DNA from 3 places in the Undibacterium sp. Ji22W genome. Region 3 is predicted to be linked to each of the others. Evidence: predicted binding sites of a transcription regulator. Region 3 holds the regulator's gene; each other region holds the start of a gene.
What was found. Region 3 encodes sigma-54, which starts transcription at its own class of promoters, with help from an activator protein. Its sites were predicted from a motif close to TGGCANGNAANCTGCTTT; they were not measured.

Region 1 (2,272 bases), on a different contig from region 3:
TGAGGTTATAGCGAGAGCGGTACTGCTCCAGTTCCAACGTCAGAGATACGCGATCATTCAGTTTGTATTTCACACCTAAACCGAGAACAGCTTGGGTAGAATTACGTACTTCACTGGCTATGACGGGTGTTGAACTGGCACTAGCGGTATTCCACGCGACGTCCCGATGCATGGATGCGATACCCAGTTTGGCGAAGCCCGAAAAATCTTGACTGAATTCATAATTAAACACACCCGCGAATGAGACACCATTGCCTTTACCTTTCACAGATTGCGAAAAATTGGAGGCGGTGAGCTGGTTAGAGTAATTTCCCAAAGAGTAAATACTTCCTTCTATGGCAAAATTTTTATCCAATGTATACCCTGCAGTCAATTTCGTCGTGGTACCAGAGCTGCATCGATTTTCGCCCCAGCACACCGAACTCCACTTAGTACTACCGACTGCGACTCCGACATAGCCTTGAGCACTGGCAGCGCCGCTCATCAAACTTGTCGCAACGACGAATAGTCCTGCTAACGTTTTTCTATTCCATATCATGTCAACCTCATTTCACTATCTTCACTATTAAATGGATGAATCCAGACTCGCAATTCCGATGCAATTTGTTTGCGTCGAAATGCAGGAATCGAATCTTGCTTAAAAGTGAAGTTATTATTGAAAATTCATTTCAAAGTCTTACCGGTTGCCCTCGTAAGGACCTGCAAGCGATACTTTTTAATAGGAATACTTAAAGACAAACTTATTGATTGCGCTGCGATGTTGAGGCTAAGCCCGATTAGTTTCGATATTTTTCTACGGCAAATTCAGAACTGTTGTACAGCGCAGTGGATGGCGCGAATATTGCATACCAGTTTCTGAGAGTCATTAAAAAATCTCATTCTTGCTTCATCGAATTCGTTGAAATACACAAGCTGGTCTACCCCGGAGTTTGATTTTGTCTGAGCTGCATGCCACTAGCCTGAAAATTGTCGTAATCAATACCGTCACCCATTCCACGGATCAAAGTGATCCCGATAACCTGACTCTGCAACGGCAGCTGGAACGTTCTCGCAATTTGCGCATCGGCTTACTGCAAGCTGGCTATAACATCATCGCCTCCATCCCCGGCGATATGTACTTAGTGGATCGTTTAACCCAGCTGCAACCCGACATGATCATCATCGATGCCGAATCTGATGCGCGCGATGTGCTGGAAGAATTAGTGCTAGTTAGTCGAGATGCACCGCGCCCTATCGTCTTGTTTACGGAAGAGGATAATCCTTCACAACTGGCATCGGCAATGGCCGTGGGTGTATCAGCCTATGTGGTAGCAGGTCTGCAAGTAGAACGTGTAAAACCGGTGCTGGAAGTGGCAGTTGCCCGATTTCAAGCTGACCAGAAATTACGCACTGAGCTGCATGATACCAAAAATAAGCTGGCTGAACGCAAGACCATAGAGCGCGCTAAAGGCTTATTAATGGCACGCCATCAGCTCAGCGAAAATGAAGCCTATCAACGCCTGCGTAAGCAAGCGATGGAAAAAAATCTGAAGTTGGTCGAGCTGGCGCAAAGAATTTTGGATGTGGCCGATTTGCTAGGCTAATCCGTGCCACGGTTTGGTGCAACGCACCAAGTTGGCATCCAAAGCGGTGCAAAGCTTTATTAAAAAATCCACAAATACCCCTGCGATAGGTTAACGTCAGCATAGAACCAGTTGGCACGCTACTTGCAATAACAAATTCAAGTACCAACGTTGGTACACCCAGAAATTTTGCTAACGGCGGCAAATTTCTCAAGACAAAGGCGTCTTCCTACCTGCTCATATGAGCGTGGTAGTAAGACGCTTTTTTTCGTTTTGACTATGTAATTTGAAAACCCTCACGCTGGAGTCTGACCATGCATAAGCAAGATAAGTCCATCCTCAAAACCAATAAAACAGGTGCTCTCAATGAAAATTCTTCTAGCGAACTCAAGGCCGGATTCACAGCCAAAAATCAAACGCGCCGCGAATTCATACAAAGTGCCAGCAGCGTGGTCGGTCTTGGCGCAAGCAGCATGTTAGGCCTAAGTACAGTTGGTGCTGCTAGCTCAGCATGGGCGGCCGGTTCCGATAAACCAGAAAAAGAAGAAGTCAAAATCGGTTTCATCCCATTGACCGATTGTGCATCTGTCGTGATCGCGGCGGTGATGGGCTTTGATAAAAAATACGGTATCAAAATTGTGCCTAGCAAAGAATCGTCGTGGGCCAGCGTACGCGATAAATTAGTCAATGGCGAACTTGATGCAGCACAT
Region 2 (2,272 bases), on a different contig from region 3:
ATTTTCCGGTACCAGGAGGACCCATTAATAGTATGCTATGCCGACCTGCGGCTGCGACTTCTAATGCCCGTTTCGCCTGTCCTTGTGCTTTAACATCACTAAAATCGAGATAGCTAGTTTGTCTTGGATGAGGTTGACTTCGATGAGGCTGGATCTTCGATTCTGCGTCGATTCCAGCGAAGTGGGCGCATACCTGTAACAAGCTCAATGCGGGAAAAATACGTGCTTCACTGACGAGGGCTGCTTCTTCGGCATTTTCTTGAGGCAACATAAACGCACGCGCAGGAATTTGATCGCGCTCCGCACTTTTGCAGATGGCAAAAGTCATCGCCAAGGCACCACGGATGGGTCTGAGTTCGCCGGAGAGTGATAATTCACCAGCAAACTCATATTGATCCAACGCATCAGATGGAATTTGACCGGACGCCGCCAAAATACCTAAGGCAATTGGCAAATCAAAACGTCCTGATTCTTTTGGTAAATCAGCTGGCGCTAGGTTGACTGTAATGCGCTGAGCCGGGAAATCAAAGCGTGCATTTTGTAAAGCCGCGCGTACGCGATCTTTCGATTCTTTGACTTCGGTTTCAGGCAAACCGACGATGGTGAAGGCGGGCAAGCCATTGGCGAGGTGCACTTCGACAGTGACTTCCGGTGCTTCCATGCCATTTAAGGCGCGACTTTTAAGAACTGCCAGTGCCATGATCTCGAGTCTGCCTTGACATGGTGAAAAGACTGTTTATGGGGCGCTTAACTTGTTTTCCAGCTCAGTTACTCGCGCTTCTAATGCTTCTAATTTGCTGCGGGTCTTTGCTAGTACATCCGCCTGAATGTCGAATTCTTCGCGTGTGACTAAGTCGAGCTTTGCAAACCCTTGGCTCATAAATGCTTTGACGTTTTTTTCTATATCTTTGGCCGGCGAGTTGTCCAAAACCTGTTGCATTTTGGTTTGCATGTCATTGAAAAATTGATTCGGTTCCATGAAAAATTTCCTATAGTGAATGGGTAATGTCTTGCTTGACAGTAAATTATTTGCTGGAAAAGGGCATTTCCGGTGCATTATAGATTTTTCTCGAATCAGTTTTGCGTCATTTTAGTGCAAAAAAACCGTTATTAATATAAATAAATGCAAATTATATATTATGTTTCGGTATTTTGTGTACCCAGCGCGTCATTGAGCTTTTTTCGAAAAATGATCCGCCTCACAGAGTGCTCTAGCCGATTTGAGCATACCACTACTATTTTCCTACGTCATTTCCTGTCAATTTTGCGCACCGCAATAAAACTGGCACGAGTCCTGCTAGTAGCTCATTAAAGCCTTTGTGTAGCTATACATTCTTCACGTGAGAGAAATGAGCGCAAAGAAAAGATTTAGCAATATTTAGCTTTATTTAGTAACAAGCAATGCATCCATTTAGAAACCATCTTGAAGAACAGGAAAATCACTATGAAAAAGATTTTATTTTGTGCGCTCATCAGTAGTTGTTTTGCAAATGGCATGCTGGTTAGCACTGCAAACGCGCAGGAAGCCAAGCCAGAACATGAAGTGAGTTTTAACCTCGGTGCCGTCAGTGATTATCGCTATCGTGGTATCTCGCAAACACGTTTGCAACCGGCTTTGCAAGGCGGTGCTGACTACGTCAATAACAATAATGGCTTTTATGCAGGTACTTGGTTATCCACGATTAAATGGACCAAAGATGCCGGTGGCGACGGCAATTTGGAAATGGATTTATATGCTGGTAAGCGTGGCGAAATAACGAAAGATGTGAACTACGATTTCGGAGTTTTATCTTATGTTTATCCTAGCAACGGTCTGAAAAATATCGCTGGTTTTGCTGACGCAAACACGACCGAAATCTATGGCCAAATCAGTAGCGGTCCGGTGTATGCAAAATACTCACACTCAGTAACTAATCTGTTTGGCTTTGTGAATAGCAAGAACAGTGGCTATCTGGATCTCGGCGCAAATATTGAAATGAGTGAAGGTTACACATTGAATTTGCACTACGGTCGTCAAACCGTCAAAAACAATACTTCCTATTCGTATAACGATTGGAAACTCGGCGTCACCAAAGAATTGGTTGGCGTTAATTTCAGCTTAGCAGTCATCGGTACCAGCGCTGGCGATAAGCTGTATGTCACTCCGGCAGGCAAATTTACTGGCAAGACCAGTTTGGTTTTGTCGGCAGTGAAAGCGTTCTAATTTCCTTTGACCGAATTAAAAATATCACCGAGACCATCATGAAACTGATTACGGCAATTATTAAACCTT
Region 3 (2,272 bases):
GTCCAGACGAAATCATCACCAATGAGACGGTAAGACGCGTCTACTTGGGCGAACATTTCCGCATGTAAAGAACGCGAAGACGCCATGAAGCAAAGCCTACAGCTACGTACTTCGCAACATCTCGCGCTGACCCCGCAGTTGCAACAGTCCATACGCTTATTACAATTATCAACCCTAGAATTGCATCAAGAGCTCGAAGTCTTGCTGATAGAAAACCCGATGCTGGAACGGGTGGACGATGCCTTAGACAACGCGGTCCGCCTGCTCGCGGACGGTACACTGAACAATGCAACGAATCAAAGTGAAACCGAATTCAAAGCCGTAGAAAATACATCTTCGGAAGCAACAGAAACCTCAGCCAGCGCTGATGCTGCTGAAGCTTCGGCGGAAGCAGAAGTGCCGAACAGTGCTGACGACTGGAGTTTCGACGAAGCACCTGCATCGGGCTCGAAGAATAACGATGAGGAAGATGGCAGGCCGCAATTAGAAGCGGCGCAGACCACCTTACGCGATCATTTACTTGAGCAGATGCGCATCTCTATTCGTGAGCCACGTGATCGCGCTCTGATTGAACTGGTGATCGATGCCATCGACGAAAATGGGTATTTGTGTGAATCTTTAGAAGATATCCATGCTGGCTTGCCTATCGATTTATGCGTGGAATTGGAAGAACTGCAATTTGCCTTGAACATGTTGCAAAGTTTTGAGCCTGAAGGTGTGGGAGCACGCAATACGGCCGAATGTTTAGCGATTCAAATCAAACGCTTCCCGAAGATTCCATTTGTAACCCGTCGGCTAGCGCTACAAATTGTTCAGGAATACTTAGCGCTGTTCGCACAGCGAGATTTCACGAAATTACGGAAATTTTTACATTGCGACGATGAAGATTTGCGCGAAGCACAAGTTGTGATTCGCCAATGCAATCCTAAGCCTGGCCTGGCATTTGCCGCAGCAAAATCGGATTATGTGGTGCCCGATGTTGTTGTTAAAAAAATTGGAGACGATTGGCAAGTTATGCTCAACCGAGACGTGATGCCGCGTCTGCGCATAAATCACATGTATGCCAACTTAATGAAGCAACAACGTGGCGATGGAAGTCTCAATCCGCAATTACAGGAAGCTCGGTGGCTGATCAAGAATATGCGGCAACGATTCGACACGATATTGCGCGTTGCACAAGCCATAGTGGAAAGACAATACAATTTTTTCACGCACGGTGCGGTGGCAATGAGACCCCTTGTTTTGCGCGAAATAGCTGATACACTAGGATTACACGAGAGCACTATTTCGCGTGTGACAACTCAAAAGTTTATGCTGACGCCACACGGCATGTTTGAGTTGAAATATTTTTTCGGCAGTCACGTCGCAACGGAAACTGGCGGTGAAGCATCTTCCACAGCGATACGGGCGCTGATCAAACAATTAATAGGAGAAGAAGACCAGAAGAAACCTCTCTCGGATAGCAAGATCGCCGACATATTGGGAGAACAAGGAATGGTCATCGCACGGCGCACTGTTGCCAAATACCGCGAAGCTCTGAAAATTCCCCCAGTCAGTCTACGAAAATCTTTTTAAACAGTTCTTGAATTATTGCTTTCTAACGTTATATATGATTTAGCTCAAAACCATTTATTACCAATGAGCGATTGTAGTAACGAGTTCGAAAAATGCTGATTAAGCATAGCAGGGACATCAAGTTTTCTGTGCGAATCACAGCTGCACCTTAGGTACAGTGAGTATCGCTAAGGAAAATTGATTGCTCGGTAGCTTTAACAAATTTTTTAAGTTTAGATAGCAAATAAAAGCAATATCACCATAGGAGCGCAGTATGAATCTCACCATCAGTGGACACCACGTCGAAGTAACTCCTGCAATTCGTGAATATGTACAAAGCAAGCTAGAGCGGGTAAGACGACACTTCGATCAAGTCATTGATATCGCCGTTATTTTGACGGTTGATAAGCTCCGAGAAAAGGAAAAACGCCACAAAGCGGACATTAATTTACATCTCAGTGGAAAAGATATCCATGTTGAAAGCTTAGCGCATGATCTATATGCGGCCATTGATGCCTTGGTCGACAAACTCGATCGCCAAGTAATTAAACATAAGGACAAAATTCAAGAACATCAACACGATGCAATTAAATATATTCCTGACCCAGCTTCAACACAAACAGATTAATTATTGAATTTCTGATTCACAATTCCGATTCACTGCAAGTGATGACCTGAGGACGCTTTTTAGCGTCCTTTTTTATTGTGCCTTCTGCTA

Region 1: ACO0KW_RS08890 (ANTAR domain-containing response regulator) is a predicted target of sigma-54. The motif match lies at 831-848, and genes of this name have one in related genera.
Region 2: ACO0KW_RS11135 (TorF family putative porin) is a predicted target of sigma-54. The motif match lies at 1,284-1,301, and genes of this name have one in related genera.

Annotation. Positions count from the first base shown of each region.
Region 1 covers NZ_JBMPOU010000002.1:463,160-465,431, forward strand. Annotated here, with positions in the region: gene ACO0KW_RS08885 (outer membrane beta-barrel protein) at 1-538, opposite strand, end outside; gene ACO0KW_RS08890 (ANTAR domain-containing response regulator) at 936-1,583, shown strand; gene ACO0KW_RS08895 (CmpA/NrtA family ABC transporter substrate-binding protein) at 2,036-2,272, shown strand, end outside.
Region 2 covers NZ_JBMPOU010000002.1:1,026,629-1,028,900, reverse strand. Annotated here, with positions in the region: gene ACO0KW_RS11145 (YifB family Mg chelatase-like AAA ATPase) at 1-700, opposite strand, end outside; gene ACO0KW_RS11140 (accessory factor UbiK family protein) at 737-979, opposite strand; gene ACO0KW_RS11135 (TorF family putative porin) at 1,445-2,203, shown strand; gene ACO0KW_RS11130 (P-II family nitrogen regulator) at 2,242-2,272, shown strand, end outside.
Region 3 covers NZ_JBMPOU010000005.1:18,794-21,065, forward strand. Annotated here, with positions in the region: gene lptB (LPS export ABC transporter ATP-binding protein) at 1-68, shown strand, start outside; gene ACO0KW_RS19385 (RNA polymerase factor sigma-54) at 85-1,575, shown strand; gene hpf (ribosome hibernation-promoting factor, HPF/YfiA family) at 1,829-2,182, shown strand.